DNA from 2 places in the Rhodococcus sp. FG69 genome. Region 1 is predicted to be linked to the other one. Evidence: predicted binding sites of a transcription regulator. Region 1 holds the regulator's gene; the other holds the start of a gene.
The links. Region 1 encodes LexA, which represses DNA repair genes until DNA is damaged. Its sites were predicted from a motif close to CGAACANNTGTTCG; they were not measured.

Region 2: a site for LexA is predicted at 6,060-6,073, ahead of ACODSO_RS01275 (DUF222 domain-containing protein). Genes of this name have one in related genera too.

What each region holds. Positions count from the first base shown of each region.
Region 1 covers NZ_JBMDIX010000027.1:74,196-82,077, reverse strand. Annotated here, with positions in the region: gene ptsP (phosphoenolpyruvate--protein phosphotransferase) at 1-394, shown strand, start outside; gene ACODSO_RS20030 (uracil-xanthine permease family protein) at 435-1,700, shown strand; gene ACODSO_RS20025 (acyl-CoA dehydrogenase family protein) at 1,810-2,952, shown strand; gene lexA (transcriptional repressor LexA) at 3,014-3,790, opposite strand; gene ACODSO_RS20015 (hypothetical protein) at 4,064-4,462, shown strand; gene nrdR (transcriptional regulator NrdR) at 4,619-5,083, shown strand; gene hrpA (ATP-dependent RNA helicase HrpA) at 5,095-7,882, opposite strand, start outside.
Region 2 covers NZ_JBMDIX010000001.1:260,669-268,550, reverse strand. Annotated here, with positions in the region: gene ACODSO_RS01305 (ABC transporter ATP-binding protein) at 1-719, opposite strand, end outside; gene lon (endopeptidase La) at 754-3,090, opposite strand; gene ACODSO_RS01295 (putative protein N(5)-glutamine methyltransferase) at 3,201-3,974, opposite strand; gene ACODSO_RS01290 (TDT family transporter) at 4,091-5,254, opposite strand; gene ACODSO_RS01285 (hypothetical protein) at 5,339-5,497, opposite strand; gene ACODSO_RS01280 (alpha/beta fold hydrolase) at 5,481-5,963, shown strand; gene ACODSO_RS01275 (DUF222 domain-containing protein) at 6,088-7,882, shown strand, end outside.

The sequences.
Region 1 (7,882 bases):
GCACATCCTCGAGCATGTCGACTTCTTGTCGATCGGCACGAACGACCTTGCGCAGTACACGATGGCGGCCGACCGGATGTCCTCGCAGCTCGCATCGTTGACCGATCCCTGGCAACCGGCCGTCATAGCGCTCGTGGCCCACACTGCCAAGGCGGGCGCCGCGGCCGGAAAGCCGGTCGGAGTATGCGGAGAGGCAGCCGCTGACCCGCTGTTGGCCTGCGTGCTCGTCGGCCTCGGCGTCACCTCCCTGTCGGCGGCCTCGGCGGCAGTGGCTCATGTCGGAGCGAAGCTGTCGTCGGTGACACTGGCACAGTGCAGAGAAGCTGCCGCTGCGACCCTGAAGACGGACAGCTCGGCAGCTGCGCGCGCAGCCGCGGCCGCTGTATTGAACTGACCGCGGTAAGGATTTGACTGCGCACTAGGATCGTTTCCTTGTGAGTCGAAACTTCGGATGGACCCTGCATGGGGACGGTAGAACGCCCGCTGCGGGCGCAGTGGTTGCACCCGACGAGCGGTTGACTTGGCCGCGCACAATCGGGATCGGCATGCAGCATGTCATCGCCATGTTCGGTGCAACACTGCTCGTGCCGACGGTCACCGGGTTTCCGGTCACCACCACGTTGCTGTTCTCGGGCATCGGAACCGCGCTCTTTCTGATCATCACGCGAGGCCGAATTCCGAGCTATCTCGGATCGTCGTTCGCGTTCATCGCGCCGTTGAGCGCGGCGCAGGCAGACGGCCCGGCCGCACAGCTCGGCGCGGTGATGTCCGTCGGAATCGTGCTCGCAGCGGTGGGCTTCATCGTGAAGTTCGCCGGCGGACGGGTCATCGAAGCCGTCATGCCGCCGGTCGTCACGGGTGCAGTCGTGGTCCTCATCGGACTCAATCTGGCTCCCGCCGCAACGTCGTCGTTCGAGGCCCAGCCATTGGTTGCCGTCGTCACGTTGCTCGCGATTCTGGTGGCGACGGTCGCCGGACCCGGATTGCTCGGGCGTCTCGGAATCCTCGTCGGTGTGATCCTCGGCTGGGTCTTCGCCGCCGTGATCGGACAGATCGACCCGGCCAAGCTCGACGCGATGCGGGCGGCCTCGTGGATCGGGATTCCGGAGTTCCGCGGCCCGACGTTCGAACTGTCCGTCGTACTCATCGCATTGCCGGTGGTGATCGTCCTCGTCGCGGAGAACGTCGGTCACGTCAAGGCAGTCTCGGCGATGACCGGTAAGTCGCTCGACGACCTTGCCGGGGATGCACTCATCGCCGACGGTTTGGCCACGACGCTCGCCGGCGCCGCAGGCGGATCGGGTACGACCACCTACGCCGAGAACATCGGGGTCATGGCGGCGACCAGGGTCTACTCGACGGCCGCGTACTGGGTCGCTGCTGCGACGGCCATCGTGCTTGCTTTCTCGCCGAAGTTCGGTGCCTTGGTGTTTACGGTGCCCGACGGGGTTATCGGCGGAGCGACGCTGGTTCTCTACGGCCTGATCGGTCTGCTGGGTGTGCGTATCTGGACCGACAGCACGGTGGATTTCACCGATCCGGTGAACCTCACTGTCGTCGCTGCTGCGCTGGTGGCCGGAATCGGTGACCTGACTCTGACGATCGGTTCGGTCGAACTCGGCGGAATCGCGTGGGGTTCGGTGGGAATCCTCGTCGGGTATCCGGTGATGCGCGCCCTGAACCGTCGAACCGCTCGTTAGTTCGGTCACCGATCACGCACGGCTCGGTCATCGACCAGGCCCGCAGGACGGTCGTAGGCTTCTCCTAATGCCAGTTCTCGTACTGGACAGCATCGAAGGAGTGAAGCTAGTGGACCGCACACTGTTCGAACCGGAGCACGATCTCTTCCGTGAGTCGTACCGCAAATTCCTCGACCAGCATGTCGCTCCGAATCACGCGCGGTGGGAAGAGCAGAACATCGTCGACCGCGACGTCTGGGTCGAAGCAGGCAAGCAGGGATTCCTCGGAACCGCGGTTCCCGAGGAGTACGGCGGCGGCGGGGTCAAAGACTTCCGCTACAACGCCATCTTGACCGAAGAGACGACCCGTGGCGGGTACAGCGGAATCGGGTTCACCCTGCACAACGACGTCGTCGCGCCGTACCTCATCGACCTGACGAACGACGAGCAGAAGCAGCGATGGCTACCCGGGTTCTGCTCGGGCGAACTGATCACGGCAATTGCCATGACCGAGCCAGGCACCGGTAGCGACCTGCAGGGCATCAAGACTCGTGCGGTGCGTGACGGCGACGAATGGGTCCTCAACGGCTCCAAGACCTTCATCACCAACGGCATCAATGCCGATCTCATCATCGTCGTCGCATGCACCGACCCCGAGAAGGGCGCCCAGGGCTTCAGCCTCCTCGTCGTCGAGCGCGACATGCCCGGTTTCGAGCGAGGTCGTAATCTCGACAAGCTCGGCATGAAAGCGCAAGACACCGCCGAACTCAGCTTCACCGACGTGCGAGTTCCCGCTGCGAACCTCCTCGGTGACGAAGGCATGGGGTTCATCTACCTGATGCAGAACCTGCCGCAGGAAAGGCTGTCCATCGCGGTGGTCGCCGCCGCAGCCATGGAGTCCGCACTGGACATGACAATCCAGTACTGCCGAGACCGCAAGGCTTTCGGAAAGTCGATCGGCAAGTTCCAGAACACTCGGTTCGTCCTCGCAGAACTCGCGACCGAGACCACGGCCACCAGAATCATGGTCGACAAGTTCATCGAACTACTCAACGCCGGAACGCTCACGGTCCAGGAAGCCGCAATGGCGAAATGGTGGACTACCGAAAACCAGGTCAGGCTCATCGATCGGTGCCTGCAGTTGCACGGTGGCTACGGTTACATGAAGGAGTACCCGATTGCCAAGGCGTACATGGATTCTCGTGTGCAGACGATCTACGGTGGAACAACCGAGATCATGAAGGAAATCATCGGGCGAGGACTGGATCTGTAACTTCGATACTTCATGGAACGGCCCGCAACCCTTGTGGTTGCGGGCCGTTCGGAGTTTCAGGTCAGAGTTTGCGCATCACCGTGACGACTTTGCCGAGGATGGCGGCGTCGTTTCCTGGAATCGGTTCGAACAGTGGGTTGTGCGGCATCAGCCACACGTCGCCCTTGGTGCGCTTGAAGGTCTTCACCGTGGCTTCTCCGTCGATCATCGCGGCCACGATGTCGCCGTTGTCGGCGACGCTCTGCTGTCGGACGACCACCCAATCGCCGTCGCAGATGGCTGCCTCGATCATCGACTCGCCGACTACTTTGAGCAGGAACAACGAACCCTGCCCGACGAGCTCGCGGGGGAGTGGAAACACATCCTCGACGGCTTCCTCGGCGAGAATCGGCCCACCGGCTGCGATTCTTCCCAGCACCGGCACGAAAGTCGGCGTCGGTAGCTGATCTCCCTCCGGGGCCGAGCCTTCGGCGACAGCAGCCGCATGGTCGGCCTGAACCTCGTCGAGTCCGCGGACGTCTACCGCACGCGGCCGATTCGGATCGCGACGAAGGAATCCTTTGCGTTCCAGGGTCCGCAGCTGGTGTGCCACCGACGAGGTAGAAGTGAGACCGACCGCGTCGCCGATCTCGCGAATGCTAGGTGGATATCCACGCTCGGTGACCGACGCCCGAATGACTTCGAGGACCTTGCGCTGACGTTCGGTCAGGCCCGCATTGATATCGGTGCCTTCGCCCTCGAACGCTTTCGCGGTCGGGACAGCGGCCGGTTTGCCGGCAGGCTTGGTTGTCGACTTGGCTGTCGATTTCGCCGACCCTGACGAGGTCTCGTCCTTCATTCGTGCGTCCTCCTGCGTCGTACGCGCGTTCGACACGGTCTCGATGATGTGCAACGGCTGTTCATTCGACCGTTCGAACGCGTGGGGTGGATGTGACGTGTGGTTTCTGACACGAATCTAACCCGAAAATGCCTCGTGATCAAACATCTGTTCGATCCGTGTCGCGTTTTCTGCTGACTTTGTCGGAGTCGCGTGATAGAACTTCGAACAAGCGTTCATCGAACGCCTGATCGAATAACGGGTTCGATCGCGTTCGACACCACGGAGGTTCCGATGACTATCTTGACCGATCAGCGCCCCATGACAACCCCGCGACCCATGACAGCCCAGCGCCCCATGACAGCCCAGCGCCCCATGACAGCCCAGCGCCCCAAAACAGCCCCGCCTGTGCGCACCAGCCGCCGCGCAACGCACGAGCGTCGGCGCTACGTACGGGGCACTGCCCCGCAGGGCGGTTCCCATGGGTCCGCCGGTGTCTGCGTGGACCGGGCGCACCGCGAAGAAAAGATCTCGTGGGCCGCAATGGTGGTCGGCGTCCTGGCCACCGCGCTGGTGATTCTGGGCTTCGTCGCGGTGGCGAACCTTCGCGCGGCTTCGCTCGAGTCGGCGTCCACACCTGCTGTCACGACAATCGAACAGGGGCAGCAGCTCACTGTTCCGGCCCAGCCGTAGTCGACGTTCGTGGCGACTCAGGCGGTCGCTCCGTCGCGTCAGGCGCCTCGCTTGTCGGGCGATCGAGTTGTCTACGTGACGCTCCGAGTATCCTCGAAGCCTGCACCTCTCGGGAGTGGTCGGGAAGGGTGCGACGGCTACGACGGAGGCGCACACATGCATTGCCCGTTCTGCAGGCATCCGGACTCTCGCGTGGTGGACTCGCGCGAAGCCGACGAGGGGCAGGCCATCCGTCGACGGCGATCGTGTCCGGAATGCGGCCGCCGATTCACCACCGTCGAAACGGCGGTTCTTGCAGTCGTCAAGCGCAGCGGCGTGACGGAACCGTTCTCACGAGACAAGGTCGTCAAGGGTGTCCGGCGGGCGTGCCAGGGCCGCGACGTGGACAACGACGCGTTGAACCTTCTGTCTCAGCAGGTCGAAGATGCAGTTCGTGCGTCCGGTTCTGCGGAGATCCCTAGCCACGAGGTGGGATTGGCAATCCTCGGGCCGTTGCGGGACCTCGACGAGGTCGCCTACCTCAGATTCGCGTCCGTGTACCGATCATTCAGTTCCGCCGAAGACTTCGAGAAGGAAATCCAAGATCTTCGGGCGCACCGCGAGTCGTCGTCGGTCGACTAGTACTGGCCTGCTCAGTTCCGGCCTGCACTGTCGATGGCCTTGAGTACTCGTTTCTCCGAGACCGGGTAAGCAGTGCGAATGCTCTGGGCGAACAGCCCTACCCGCAGCTCCTCGATCATCCAGAAGATGTCGAGAACTGGTTTGGTGTGGAGCCGCGACTCCGGCAGCGATTTCAGCAACCGATCGTAGGCTTCGTACACTCGGTCCAGAACATCCATGCCTGCGTCGTCGCGGCCTGCGCTACTCGGTAACGCGTTCAGCCGCACAGACGCGGCTTTCAGATAGCGCGGAATTTCCGCCAGTCGCAGCGAGCCGAATTCGAACACGAACCCGTCGAAGACCAGCCCGGCCAGTTGCTCGCGCACATCGTCGGCAGCGTCGCCCTGCGCCGTGTCCAGTACGGCACGTAGGCCGAGTGCTTCGATCAGGATCGGTCGGACGAGGGCAAGTATTTTCGATGTGCGTTCGGTGATATCGGCATTGACGGCCTTCGACAGTGCTGCGAACTTCTCCGGTGACCGGACAGGTCCGCCGTGTGCGTCCATCGACTCGTCGGCCGCTGTGGTGCGGCAGTCCTCGAGCAAATCGTCGAGGCTGCCGTACGGATTCAGGCCGAGCGCCAGCCGCTCACGAGTCGGAATGCCGGCAATCAAGGCCTTCGTTCCTCGCGGCGCCGAGTGGAGTAGCAGCGCACGGGTGCCGTCGCGCATCGCGGCACGCTGGCTTGCTGGGGTGCTCAGGACGCGGACTGCGATGCCTCCGTTCTCCTTCACCAACGCCGGATACCCCGTCACCGTCTGTCCTCCGACGGACTTGGTGACCGTCTCGTCCAGTGTGCCGAGACTCGACGACGTCCATGCCAACGCCGGAGCACGTTCCGCGGCGCCGACCGCGCTGGCCACTTCGCGCGTGACCCTGGGCGCCAGCGCTTTTCGCAGCTCCACGAGATCCTTGGCGGACCCGAGTTGCTGTCCATCGGTGTCGACTGCAACGAAGGTCATCTTCAGGTGTGCGGGCAGTCCGTCGACGTCGAAGTCGTTCGGGTCTATTCGGCACGAGCCGAGGCGCGACAGCTCGCGCGCCAGCGCGGTCGTCACCGGTTCGGAGCGAGGCGTCATTGCTGCCAGCGCCGCCGCAGCGAAGTCCGGTGCAGGGACGACATTTCGCCGCTGCGCCTTGGGGAGCAACTTGATCAGCGTCGACACGAGTTCCGATCGCATGCCTGGGACGAGCCAATCGAAGCCGACCGGCTGAACTTGGGCGAGCAGCGCGATCGGAATCCGCGCGGTCACACCGTCGGCAGCCGCACCCGGTTCGAACTGATAGGTGAGTGGGAACTGGATGTCGCCTTGACGCCACGCGTCGGGGTAGTCGCCCCCGAGTACCGATGCGGCATCGGGGTTGACGACAGTGGCTGCGGTGAAGTCGAGCAGATCGGGCTTGGTCCGCCTGGTCTTCTTCCACCAAGTGTCGAAGTGGCGCGCCGACACGGCCTCCGCGCCGATGCGTGCGTCGTAGAAGTCGAACAGGGCGTCGTCGTCCACCACGATGTCGCGTCGTCTCGCCCGGTTCTCGAGCTCGCCGACGTCGTCGAGTAACTCGCGATTGCGGTGGAAGAATGGGTGTTGAGTCTTCCACTCGCCCTGCACGAGAGCATGTCTGATGAACAATTCACGCGAGGCCTCGGCGTCGATGGTGTGATAGTTCGCCGGCCTTCCGGTGACGAGTGGAATGCCGTAGAGGGTCACCCGTTCGTATGCCATGGCCGACTGGCGTTTGACGGACCAGTGAGGCTCCGAGTATGTGCGCTTGACCAGATGCGGTGCGAGGTGTTCCGCCCACTCCGGTTCGATTCTGGCCGCCATCCGTCCCCAGAGGCGGCCGGTCTCGACCAGTTCTGCTGCCATCACCCAACGTGGCGGCTTCTTGAAGAGTCCGGATCCAGGGAACACCGCGAAATGAGTCCCACGCGCTCCGAGGAATTCACGTTTGTCTCCTTCTCGCAGCCCGATGTGAGAGAGCAGTCCGGACAGCAGAGCCTGGTGCAGCGCGACCGGCGTGGTCGGCGAGTCCGGAATAGTCCAGCCCAATCCGCGGGTGATCTGGCGGAGCTGACCATGCAGGTCCTGCCATTCGCGGATGCGGAGGTAGTGCAGGTATTCGTTGCGACACATTCGGCGGAATTGGTTGGACGAGAGGTCGTTGCGTTGCTCGCGCAGGTATTTCCACAGCTCCACGTAGGCCAGGAAGTCCGAGTTCTCGACGGCGAAACGGGCGTGCTTCTCGTCGGCTGCCTGCTGATGCTCGACGGGACGTTCCCTGACGTCCTGGATGGACAGGGCCGACACGACGACGAGGGCGTCGGCGAGCGCCCCGGTGTTGTTGGCTTCGACGAGCATTCGAGCCATCCTCGGGTCGACGGGAAGTGACGCCAGCTCCCGACCGATCGGTGTCAACTCCGATTCGCCGTCCTTCGTCGCCGGCTTCACCGCACCCAGTTCTTCGAGCAAGCCGATTCCGTCGCGGATGCTCCGTGGGTCGGGCGGTTCCACGAACGGAAACTGCTGAATCTTGCCGAGCCCCAGTGCCGTCATCTGCAGGATGACCGAGGCGAGATTGGTGCGCAGAATCTCGGGCTCGGTGAACTGAGGACGCGACGAGAAGTCCTCCTCCGAATACAAGCGAATACAAATGCCATCCGCGACGCGACCGCATCGACCGGCACGCTGGCGGGCCGAGGCTTGAGATATCGGCTCGATGGGCAGGCGTTGCACTTTCGTCCGCAACGAATACCTCGAG
Region 2 (7,882 bases), on a different contig from region 1:
TGCCCGAACAATTTGACGAGCGTTGCTCCCGGAGCCGAGAACCGTTCCGTCATCTGGGTGCTCATTGCCGAATTATGTTCTGCTGCTTCGCGTTGAAGACGCGCGAGCCGTCTGCCCATCCGCCTCGCCGGAATCACGAAGACCGGCAGGATGATCAGCGCCAGAAGGGTGATCTGCCAGGATATTCCGATCATGACGATCAACGTCAGAATCAGCGTCACGAAATTGCTGACGACGCCGGACAGGGTGTCACTGAACGCGCGCTGCGCACCTATGACGTCGTTGTTCAGGCGGCTCACGAGCGCCCCAGTTCGAGTTCTCGTGAAGAACGCGATGGGCATTCGCTGCACATGATCGAATACCGCAGTCCGGAGGTCGAGAATCAGCGCTTCACCGATATTCGAAGACAACCACCGGTTCAGGAGCCCGAACCCGGCGTCGACGACGGCGATCAACGCGATCAGCAGCGACAGCCGCAGCACGACGTCGAACGAATCGCCGTCGACGATCGCATTGACGACACGGCCCGCCAACACCGGCGTCGCCACCGCCAACACCGCAAGCACGACGCTGAGAATCATGAATCCGACGAGCTTGTCGCGGTGTGGGCGAGCGAAACGCAGTATCCGACGTGCTGTGACAGCCGAAAACTGCGTCTGTTGCGTGGACGCGTTCATCGTCCGATACAACTGGTTCCGGGCAGTGACTTCCATGCTCATGTCGACAACGCTAGAACCTCGACGCAACTCGAGGTCAAGAGACCTTCTCCAGAAGATCGGCCGGCTCTTCCAGAGCGAGGGCAAGAATGTCCGCGACGTCCGTCATCGGGCGCACGTCGAGAGCACTCAGCACCTCGGCCGGCACGTCGTCGAGATCGGTTTCGTTCCGGGCCGGAATGAACACGGTCGTCAATCCAGCACGCTGCGCCGCGAGCAGTTTCTGCTTGACGCCCCCGATCGGTAGCACCCGACCGTTCAACGTCACCTCACCCGTCATCCCGACATCGGAGCGGACCGGGCGTCCGGTCGCCATCGACACGAGAGCGGTCACCATCGTGACGCCTGCCGACGGCCCGTCCTTGGGCACAGCACCAGCAGGAACGTGAACGTGAATGCTGCGCTCCAGCGCGGCTGGGTCGATGCCGAAATTCGCTGCGTGCGAACGAACGTAGGACAGCGCGATCTGCGCCGACTCCTTCATGACGTCGCCGAGCTGCCCGGTGAGCACCAACTCCGGCTTGCCTTCGGTGGATGCGGCCTCGATGAACAGGACGTCACCACCGAGTCCGGTTACGGCGAGACCTGTTGCCACACCTGGCACTTCCGTACGTTCGTGAACGTCCGGCGTGAACCGCGGCCGTCCCAGATAGTCGACGAGGCCGGCTTCGTCGACATGCAGCGGGCCGGATTCCGTCGCAAGCTTCGTTGCCGCCTTGCGCAGTGCCTTGGCAAGAAGACGTTCGAACTGCCGCACACCTGGCTCGCGTGTGTAGTCGGCCGCAATCTTGCGGAGGGCGCCGTCCGTGACATCGACCTCGTCGGAATTCACTGCAGCCCTGTTCAACTGACGCGGCAGCAGGTAATTCCGTGCGATGACGACCTTGTCGTCCTCGGTGTATCCGTCGATGGTCACGAGTTCCATGCGGTCCAACAGCGCGGGCGGGATCTGTTCGATCACGTTGGCCGTCGCCAGGAACACCACATCGGACAGATCGAGATCCAGGTCCAGGTAGTGATCACGGAACGTGTGATTCTGTGCAGGATCGAGGACTTCGAGCAGAGCAGCACTCGGATCGCCTCGGTAGTCGGACCCGACCTTGTCGATCTCGTCGAGGAGCACGACGGGGTTCATCGATCCCGCCTCTCCGATCGCGCGAACGATACGCCCCGGCAACGCTCCGACGTAGGTGCGACGGTGTCCACGAATCTCCGCCTCGTCACGGACACCGCCGAGCGCGACGCGAACGAACTTGCGGCCCAATGCTCGCGCGACCGATTCACCGAGCGAGGTCTTGCCGACACCGGGCGGACCGGCCAGAACCATGACGGCGCCCGACCCTCGACCGCCGACGAGTTCGAGACCACGCTCCGCGCGTCGTGCACGCACCGCGAGGAATTCGACGATGCGGTCTTTCACGTCGTCGAGACCATGATGATCGGCGTCGAGAATTGCCCGGGCGGCGACGATGTCGGTCTCGTCGGTGGTGGCCTCGTTCCATGGGAGATCGAGCACGGTGTCCAACCACGTTCGGATGTAACCGGATTCCGGGCTCTGATCGCTGGAGCGTTCGAGCTTGCCGACCTCGCGCATCGCGGCCTCCCGCACCTTTTCCGGCAGGTCTGCTGCCTCGACGCGACCACGGTAGTCGTCCGCACCGTCGGGTTCGTCCTCGCCGAGTTCCTTCCGGATCGCCGCGAGTTGCTGCCTGAGCAAGAACTCCTTCTGCGTCTTCTCCATACCGTCACGAACATCGCTGGAGATCTTGTCGTTCACCTCCACCTCGGCGAGGTGCGACTTGGTCCAGTCGATCAACATCGTCAAACGCTCACCGACCTCGGGCGTCTCGAGCAATTCGCGCTTCTGCACGTCCGTGAGGTACGAGGCATAGCCGGCCGTGTCAGCGATTGCGCCGGGCTCGACGAGTTTGTTGACCGAGTCGATGACCTGCCAGGCGTCGCGCCGCTGGAGCATGGCGACGACGAGCTGCTTGTAGTCGCGGGCGAGGTCGGTGGTCCGAGCGTCGGTCTCCGATTCGGTCACGATGTCGGCTTCGACCCACAGTGCGGCACCGGGCCCGCTGACCCCGTGGCCTATGTGGGCCCGTTGTTCGGCCTTGATGACGGCGGCCGGTTCACCCGTCGCGAGACGACCCATCTGGACGACGGACGCGATGACACCGTAGGAGGCATAACGATCGTCGAGACGCGGCGCGACGAGCAACTTGCCTCCGCCCGACGGTGAGTCGGCGGAAATTCCGGCGGCATCGATGGCGGCGCGGGCAGCTTCGTCCAGCTGTACCGGCACGACCATGCCGGGAAGTACGACGGGGTCGGTCAGAAACAGGACGGGTAGACGGATTGGTTCGGACATGACGACACCTCCATGAAGTTGAGCTATGACGACTCAACTTGTTTGCCGTCAGCGGTGTTCCCCGAGGTGGCCGTGTTCTCCGTCAGCAGAATTACACCGTTGCAGGAGGCTCAGCGACACGCTCTCCCGATGACTACCGTGCCGTCGAGCTCGTCGTCGTGCACGATGTCGGCGTCGAAGCCTGCTGCGACGACGATCTGCGCGGTGCGCTCGGCCTGCCGGACGCTGGTCTCGATGAGGAGTCGTCCGTTCGGGGCCAGCCACCGGGTGGCATCGGAGGCGACTCTGCGCTGCACATCGAGTCCGTCGACGCCACCGTCGAGTGCAACCCTCGGCTCGTGGTCCCGCGCTTCGGGCGGCATCGAGCCGATGGCGTCGGTGGGCACATAGGGGGCGTTTGCGGCGATCACGTCGACGCGGCCTCGGAGTTCCTCCGGGAGAGACGCATACAGATCTCCCGCGTACACGTGCCCTCCCACAGGCTCGACATTGCGGCGGGCACACCGCACCGCCGCAGTGTCGATGTCAGAAGCATGCAGCTCGAGGCCGTCGAGCACATGCGCGAGAGCAGCGCCGACTGCCCCTGAACCACAACAGATATCGACGACGGTGTGCGGCGTCGACGTCGCAGCCAGTCGTACGAGGAGTTCGGTTCGTCTCCGCGGCACGAACACTCCAGGTTCGACGACGATTCGTAGACCGCAGAATTCGGCCCAGCCGAGAATGTGCTCCAGCGGAGTACCGAGGATACGTTGTGCAACTGCGTGTTCGAGCTCGTCACCGACAAACGTGTCGACGAGTAGCTCGGCTTCTGATTCGGCGAAGACGCACCCTGCCGATCGAAGAGTGCGAGTGACGGCCGGGAGAAAACGAGGATGAGGCATCGAGCAGCCTTTCGAGCGCCTGGGGCGCTCTCCTACCGGGCCGGAAGGAAAAGGAGCGCCCAACTTGAACAACGGTCCACGGGTAGCACCTCCTCTTCGGTTCGGTCGAATGCACTCTAACCCAGTAGTTCGCCGCGTAGCGACCCGTGCGCCGTGCGGGTCGCCACCGTCACCCAGGCCGCGAGAAGGAGTACATAGAGCAGCGCGGCGAGTCCGACCAACGCCGTGGATCCAGTGGCCGCCGCCAACGCCGTCGCACCGGTGACGCAGGTACCGACCGGGAAGGTGAACGACCACCACGTCAACGAGAAGGACAACCCTCGTCGGGCGGAATGCACGGTCAGCGCCAGCGCGAGGCAGAACATCAGGAAGCCCAATCCGCCCATGATGAACCCGTAGACGATGCCGAAGACCTCGAGCCCGGTGGCGACTGCGTTGTCAGGGCCGACGAAGACCAGGGCCGCGTCGGTGCCGAGCAGGTTTGCGGCAGTGATGGACTGGCCGATGAGACCGAGCGTGATCCAGACCGTCGGGGCCGCCTGAACCGGCGGGGCGCCGCCGCCGAGGAGCTGTCCGTATATCAGTGTCATGGTCATGATGCCGATGAGCAGAGACAGGCCGAACATCGCGTAGCAGGCTCCGAGCATCGTCAGGCGCCACTGCCCCTCGGCGATGTGCGGGAGCAACAATGCACCGGTCGATGCGGAGACCATAGGCGGTACGACGGGCATCAGCCAGGCAGGAAGCGGTCTCGTCTGCCCGTCCGCTGGCCTGGTGATCATCGAGTACGGAACCGCCACACTGGTGATCAGCCCCAGGACGGTGCCGGCCGACCACAGGACGGCGAAGACAGTTGTCGCTGCTCCGGTGCCGATCAGATCTTTACCCAACAGCATCGTGCCTGCGCCGACCGTCAGCAAGGCCATCGGCGGGGCGCCGTAGAACTGCACCATCACCGCGTCGTGGAGGGCAGCGCACGCATTCCGGCGGTGACGAAACCAGTGCACGAGAAATGCGACCGACAGCGCGACGAGCGCGGTGGACGCGATCACCCACACCACCGTCGCGAACGCATGAAGACCAGGCAAGTGCACAGGCAGCGTCGCTCCGGCGGTAGCAACGATGCCGGTTCCCATCACCGACGCGAACCAGTTGGGGGTGATGTGTTCGAACACTTGGCCGGGGCGATCGAAATTGCGGAACAGTAGCCGAGGCCCGCGCGTGCCCGTTCCCGGCATGGACGAACGCGGCTGCCTGGATGCGTGCAGTGTCTGGACCATGGAGTTGAACGATCGTCCCCGACGGCCTCGGGCGGTAGATGGTTCGTTCTTGTGTGGCCACAAGCGAGATTTGTGATGGTCTGGTCAAGCCGCGAAGACAGTGCGGACGACCGACTCGTCGCCGTCGATCTCGATCACGCCGAGGGCACGCGCATCGGTCAACGTAAGAGCCCCGGCGGCGAGGCCGAGGACGTACGCGGGGTCTGACCGGAGGGTGGCATCGGACGTGATCAGCGCACTCACCGACGACTTCCGTTGTGTCGCAATCGACTACCCGGGCTTCGGACTGTCCACGCCGGGGCCCGGATACCGCTACCTGCCCGAGGAGCACGCAGACGTGGTCACCGGGTTCCTCGACGCACTCGGCCTCGAAGAGGTCATCCTGGTCGGGCAGGATTGGGGCGGTCCGATCGGCATGGCCGCCGCGCAGAGACGTCCTGGCGTCGTCGATCGGCTGATACTCGTCAATACATGGGCGTGGCCGGTCAACGGGATTCTCCACTTCGAGGCGTTCTCGCGGATTATCGGCGGGCTCCCGATTTGCCTCTTGGGCAGGCGATTCAACCTCCTCGTCAACGCTTTCATTCCTACGGGCCATCGACGACGAAGGCCGACCGAAGCCGAGATGACCCACTACCGGCGGGCGCTCGCACCTATGTGGAGTCCGACGCGCCTGAGGAATTCGCCGCCGCAGTCCGGGACTGGGTGACCACGTAGGACTCGAGCCATGTGGGTGAGCAGGACCGTAGGTAGTTTCTCATTCAAGCGGAAATCCCTTTCCGCACAGTCAATTTGGAGTTGTATTCGAACATCAGTTCGATTACAGTCGAGCTATGACACAGCCGGGGGGCTCTTCTCGTATTCGATCCGATGCAGACAAGGCTGCATCGGAGTCGGTGACGCGTCTAGCTGCTGCACGCCGGGCGGAAAATCGTGCCGCGTCGGTGGTGGTCCACGAGGTGCACGAGCTCTCGGAGATCCGGTTGGCTGCCGAGATGGATGTGCACCTACTCGGGGCCGATCACGGGGATATGGAACCCAATGTCGGCCGGGCACAACACAGCATCGAATGTGACGCTGCCGTGGCGTTGTCGTTGTCACGGACGGTGACGCGAGAGATGATCACGGTAGCCAACCAGTTGGCGTGGCGACTGCCCGCCGTCGATGCGGCGTTCACTGCCGGTGATCTCGACTATTCACGGGTGCGCACCATCGCGTTGACGTTGGTTCGTGCCAGCGACTGCACAGTGTCTGCGCTCGAAGCCGATGTCCTCGCGGCAGCGTTGCGGTGCAACGCCAGAGCGATCAGGGAGAACATCTGGCGACTGTGGATCAGCCATGACCCGGAGGAATCTGCGGCGGCGCAGAACAGGGCGGTGTCCGAGGAACGCTGCGCAGATATACGCCGAGGCAACGACGGGATCGCGACGCTGGTGTCGAAGATGACGATGCTCGAAGGTGCCGAGTGCGATGCGATTCTCGACGAACTCGCCGGGACGGTCTGCTCGAACGATCCCCGGACGAAGAAGCAACTGCGCGGATATGCCCTGCTCGCGTTGTGTCATCGCGAAGAATCGTTGGTGTGCCAGTGCGGGACCGAGTTCTGCCCGGTGGCCACAGCGGCGCAGTTCGTCGCCCCGCGCCGCGCACCGCTGATCAACATTCACATCGACCTCGACACGCTGTTGGGGCTGAACGAGAACCCGGCTACCCTCGCCGATGGCACCGTCCTGGACCCCGAACTGGTACGTCTCCTCGCCACCGATGCGCGCTGGCGGGCTCTTCTGTCGGACATGTGGGACGCAGCGCAGGCCTACCAGAAAGAAGACCACGACGAGAAACCCGATACCGACACAGCTGATACCTCGGATTGCTCGGATTCGGACAGCGACGAAAACAACCAGAGCACAGCAGGTTCCGAGGGCACAGCGGATGCCGATACGGCAACAGGCCCGGACCGTGACGAACCAGACAGTGACGCAGGCAAACCGGACAGCCATGCATCGGACGGCTGCGGTGTACCGCGTCGAGGTAGGCCCAAAGCGGACCGCGCCGGCACCAACCCCCGCGCGAAGAGGCTGATCGCGCGCGGACGCAGCCGCCCACCGGCACCACTTCCACCGACTGCGCGACGATCCGCACGCCCCGATACACCGAGATCGTCCGCACCACTCGGGCAGGAAGTGGCACTCTCGGCAGCGATCGCAGATTTCCTCGCCGCTGCCGCAACCGACCCGACACTGACCGAGGGAATACACCCGGACGGACACGGAGGTCTCAACAGCCCACCGCCCGGCGCATTGACTTACCGCCCCACAGCAACACTCGTGGCGTTGGTGCGGGCAACGCACTCGACGTGCACCTTCCCGGGCTGCAGTGTGCCCGCTGCTCGCTGCGACAAAAGACCACATCGTCCCGTTCGACCACCACGACCCATCGGCCGGGGGGTGGACCATCCTGGCGAACCTGCACCCACTGTGCCCCTATCACCACCATGCGAAAACGCTACTGCTATGGGCGTGCGCGAAACTCGACGGCAACGGCATCTATTGGCGCTCCGGCGCCGGAACTCACCGCATCACCCCACCGTCATACGGAACAGTCACCGTGCCCGACGATTTCGTGCAC